DNA from 2 places in the Variovorax sp. 3319 genome. Region 2 is predicted to be linked to the other one. Evidence: riboswitches for the same ligand, from Rfam matches in the RefSeq annotation. Region 2 holds a riboswitch; the other holds the start of a gene.
The links. A riboswitch is a leader RNA that binds a small molecule or an ion and turns the genes downstream of it on or off. The one in region 2 is predicted to bind glycine.

Region 1 (2,198 bases), on a different contig from region 2:
TAAACGCAGGGTCGGTCTTGGATAGCGACCCGTAGACCTCGTCGGTCGACACGTGAAGGAAACGAAAGGCGGACTTTTGCTCGGCCGGCAGCGCGCTCCAGTGGCCGCGCACCGATTCGAGCAGGCGAAAGGTGCCGAGCACATTGGTCTGCACGAAGTCCTCGGGGCCGTGAATGGAGCGATCAACGTGCGATTCCGCGGCAAAGTTCACGACGGCACGCGGCTTGTGCTCGGCCAGGAGGCGATCGACCAAGGCGCTGTCGCCGATGTCGCCCTGAACGAAGATGTGCTTCGGGTTGCCCTTGAGCGACGCGAGCGTCTCGAGGTTGCCCGCGTAGGTCAGCTTGTCGAGGTTGACGACGGGCTCATCGCTCTGCGCGATCCAGTCGAGTACGAAATTGGCGCCAATGAAGCCTGCGCCGCCGGTTACCAGGATCATGGAGTCCCCTGTTGTTGTCGAACGATCGCCCTCTGGCGAATGGACTGAAGATTATCCCATTGGCGCACAGTGCCACGACAACGGTTGGCATCCCCACGAGCCCCGCCTACAATCGCCCCACTGCAGGAGAGCGGGCAACCCCGGTTGCCCTACCGAAGGCGCAAACTCCCATAAACGCTCAGGTCGGCCCGACGAAGTTCTCGAAATTTCGGCAAGGGGCCCGTACTGCACCAACTGACACGCCGTCTGGAGAGCCATCACTTCGCGTGATGCACCGAAGGAGCAAACCCGTTGCGGGCGCAGCGGGTGAATCTCTCAGGTACCGAGGACAGGGGGAGCGGCAACTTGGACGGCGGTCGTCCGGTTGCTTGCTATTTATTCAATAGCAAACCTCGCCCGCAGTTCAAGCGCTTCAACCTCAAAGGTATTTGAAATGCGCGTGATCGTTCTTGGCGCCGGCTTGCTCGGTGTTACCTCGGCTTACTACCTCCAGCAACTCGGCCACGAAGTGACCGTCGTCGACCGGCAGGCCACCCCCGCCGCCGAAACCAGTTTTGCCAACGGCGGGCAGATCTCCGTCAGCCATGCCGAACCCTGGGCCAATCCGAGCGCACCGCTCAAGGTGCTGCAGTGGCTGGGCAAGGAAGACGCCCCGCTGCTCTTTCGCATTCGCGCGGACATGCGCCAATGGCTCTGGGGCTTGCAGTTCCTGCGCGAATGCACCCCTGGCCGCACGAAGCACAACATCGAGCAGATCGTGCGCCTGGGCACCTACAGCCGCGAAGTGCTGCAGCAACTGCGTCGCGACACCGGCATCGCGTACGACCAGCGCACGCAAGGCATCCTGCACTTCTATACGACGCAGAAGGAATTCGACAGCGCCCTGGAACCTGCCGAGCAGATGCGCGCGCTCGGCTGCGAACGGCAAATCATCTCCGCGGACGAGGCGGTGAAGATCGAACCCGCCCTTGCCCACATCCGTCCACAACTGGCCGGCGCCACTTACACGGCAGAAGACGAATCCGGCGACGCCAATCTCTTCGCACGCGAAATGGCACGCCTTGCGACAGCAGCCGGCGTGAAGTTCCTCATGAGCCACACGGTGACTGCGTTGCGCGAAACTGGCGGCAGCATCGACCACGTGGAGGCCACCGACAGCGAAGGCCGCTTCCAACGCATTCGCGGCGATGCCTTCGTGCTTGCAATGGGTTCGTTGAGCCCCCTGTATGCCGCACCGCTGGGCATTCGCCTGCCGATCTATCCGGCCAAAGGCTATTCGGTCACGCTGCCTGTCAAAGACGCCACCAAGGCGCACCAGGTTTCGCTGACCGACGACGAGTTCAAGCTCGTGTTCTCGCGCTATACGTCGGAGTCGGGTGACCGCCTGCGCATTGCCGGCACAGCCGAGCTCAATGGTTACGATCGCGACTTGAACCGCGTGCGATGCGAAGCGATCGTCCGGCGCGTTGAGCAACTCTTTCCCGGGGCAGGCGACACCACGCAGGCGCAATTCTGGACCGGCCTTCGCCCCGCGACGCCGAGCAACGTGCCATTGATCGGAAAGACGAAGCTGCCGAACCTGTACCTGAACACCGGACACGGCACGCTTGGCTGGACGCATGCGTGCGGGTCGGGAAAGTCGGTGGCGCGGATCGTGAGCGGGCTGGCGCCCGAGGTCGATTTTGCGTTTGCCGGCATGCCTGCGACAGCCCCGCGCATGCTGCAGCCGGCCTGATTGGTCCGCCGGCGCGACGGGATC
Region 2 (2,198 bases):
CCTTCGTGCTGGTGATCCTGGCCTGCCTGATGGTGATTACCTACGTGCCGTGGATATCGCTGGCACTGCGCGACCTGGTGTACGCCAAGTAGGCCGGGCGCGGCGATCAAAGACAAAAAGGGCGGCCTTCTCGGGCCGCCTTTTTTTTGTGCGGCAAATGCCCCTGTAAGGCAAACGTTCATAAAGATGTCACCAGCCGCAACGATGCTGCAGCCTTCGATTTCGAAAGCTGTGGCGCCATGCTTCCCACCAAGACCGACAAGGCACGCGACGAGCTGCAAGGCGGGCAACGCACGCTGAGCCAGCGCGAACGCGCATTGCTGCTGATGGCCGATGGCCGGCGTTCGCTGACCGACTTCAGCCCGCTGTTCGCGAGCCGCGACGAAGCTGAACAGACGCTGCGGGCGCTGATGAACCGCGGCTACCTGCACGACGCCGGGGCCGCCGAGCCCATACCCGCGACACCAGGCGCGCCGGAGCCCATTCGCGTGGCGGCGACATCGAGCGACAACTTCGACGGCAAGCGCTCTCTGGCCACCACGCGCATGTTCCTTTTCGACATCTGCGAGCGCATGTTCGTGCGCCGCGACCCCAAGTTTGCACAGCAGATGCGCGATGCGCTGCGCGAAGCCCGCGACCGCGACGCCATGCTGACGATTGCCGCGCTGATGCTGACGGAAGTCGAAAAAGCCGCGGGCGCCGAACGGGCCGAATCGCTGCGCGAGCGTATCGAAAGGTTGCTACCCCCCGCTTCGGAAACCGTGCACTGAGGCTTTGCGCGATCCACTACACTCGGCGGGGTCAGGAGAGAGCTTCGCCACGCGAGGCCGCCGAAGGCGCAGGGGGTTCCCGAACGCTCAGGCAAAAGGACTGACAAGGCGCTGGCGCATGCCGGCGTTTCCTTGCTGGAGAGAGGCCCTTGCATCTTGCCGATGCGGCGGCCCACCGAAGGAGCAAACCCCGATCGTGGGGCGAATCTCTCAGGTAAAGCGGACAGCAGGGGTGGCCCATGGTTTGCGCCATGGAATTCGACTGCCCCTTTGGAGTGCCCCGTGGCCGCTTCCGCTTCATCATCATCCGACGCCTCATTGCTCAAGACGCCGCTGCACGACCTGCATGTGGAACTGGGCGCCCGCATGGTGCCTTTTGCCGGCTACTCCATGCCCGTGCAGTACCCCGCCGGCCTCATGGCCGAGCACAAGCACACGCGCGACGCGGCCGGCCTGTTCGATATTTCCCATATGGGCCAGTTGCGCCTCGTGGGCCCGGACGCTGCAGCCGCATTCGAAACCCTGATGCCCGTCGACGTGATCGACCTCGCACCCGGCAAGCAGCGCTACGGCCTGCTGCTGAACGATGAAGGCGGCATCCTTGACGACCTGATGTTCTTCAACGAAGGGCACGGCTCGATCTTCGTGATCGTGAACGGCGCCTGCAAGGTGGCCGACCTTGCCCACATCCAGCAGAAAATCGGTGCGCGCTGCGACGTGCAGCCCATGCCCGACCACGCGCTGCTCGCGCTGCAGGGCCCGCAGGCCGCCACGGCCCTGGCACGCCTGTCGCCCGGCGTCGAGCGCTTTGTGTTCATGACAGGCGGCGCCGTGCAGATCGGCGGCATTCCGGCCTTTGTCACGCGCAGCGGCTACACGGGCGAAGACGGCTTCGAGATTTCGGTGGCCGGCAAGGATGCAGACGCCCTCGCCCGCCTGCTGCTGGCCCAGCCAGAGGTCAAGCCCATTGGCCTGGGCGCGCGCAATTCACTGCGGCTTGAAGCCGGCCTCTGCCTTTACGGCAACGACATCGACACCACCACCACGCCCGTCGAGGCCTCGCTCAACTGGGCGATCCAGAAGGTGCGCCGCACGGGCGGCGCGCGCGAAGGCGGTTTTCCGGGTGCGACCAAGGTGCTGGCGCAACTGGCCGCCGCCACGGCCGGTGCCGCGGGCCACACCGACCACGACACCCTGAAGCGCAAACGCGTCGGGCTTGTGGCGCTGGAGCGCATTCCGGTGCGCGACGGCACGGTGCTGCAATCTTTCGAAGGCCAGGACATCGGCATTGTGACCAGCGGCCTGCTCGGCCCGACGGCCGACCGACCCATTGCGATGGGCTACGTGGCCACCGCGTTTTCAGAACCCGGCACGCGCGTGCAGGCCGTCGTGCGCGGCAAGCCGGTGCCGATGGAAGTCTCGACGCTG

Region 1: linked by a shared signal. The riboswitch ahead of J2X67_RS13590 (D-amino acid dehydrogenase) and the one ahead of gcvT (glycine cleavage system aminomethyltransferase GcvT) in region 2 are both predicted to bind glycine.

Annotation. Positions count from the first base shown of each region.
Region 1 is NZ_JAVDUZ010000006.1:50,654-52,851, reverse strand. Features, by position in the region: gene rfbB (dTDP-glucose 4,6-dehydratase) at 1-439, opposite strand, end outside; glycine riboswitch at 553-643, shown strand; glycine riboswitch at 676-781, shown strand; gene J2X67_RS13590 (D-amino acid dehydrogenase) at 873-2,174, shown strand; gene J2X67_RS13585 (FIST N-terminal domain-containing protein) at 2,197-2,198, opposite strand, start outside.
Region 2 is NZ_JAVDUZ010000003.1:238,473-240,670, reverse strand. Features, by position in the region: gene J2X67_RS08315 (TRAP transporter large permease) at 1-92, shown strand, start outside; gene J2X67_RS08310 (hypothetical protein) at 240-770, shown strand; glycine riboswitch at 793-883, shown strand; glycine riboswitch at 896-1,007, shown strand; gene gcvT (glycine cleavage system aminomethyltransferase GcvT) at 1,053-2,198, shown strand, end outside.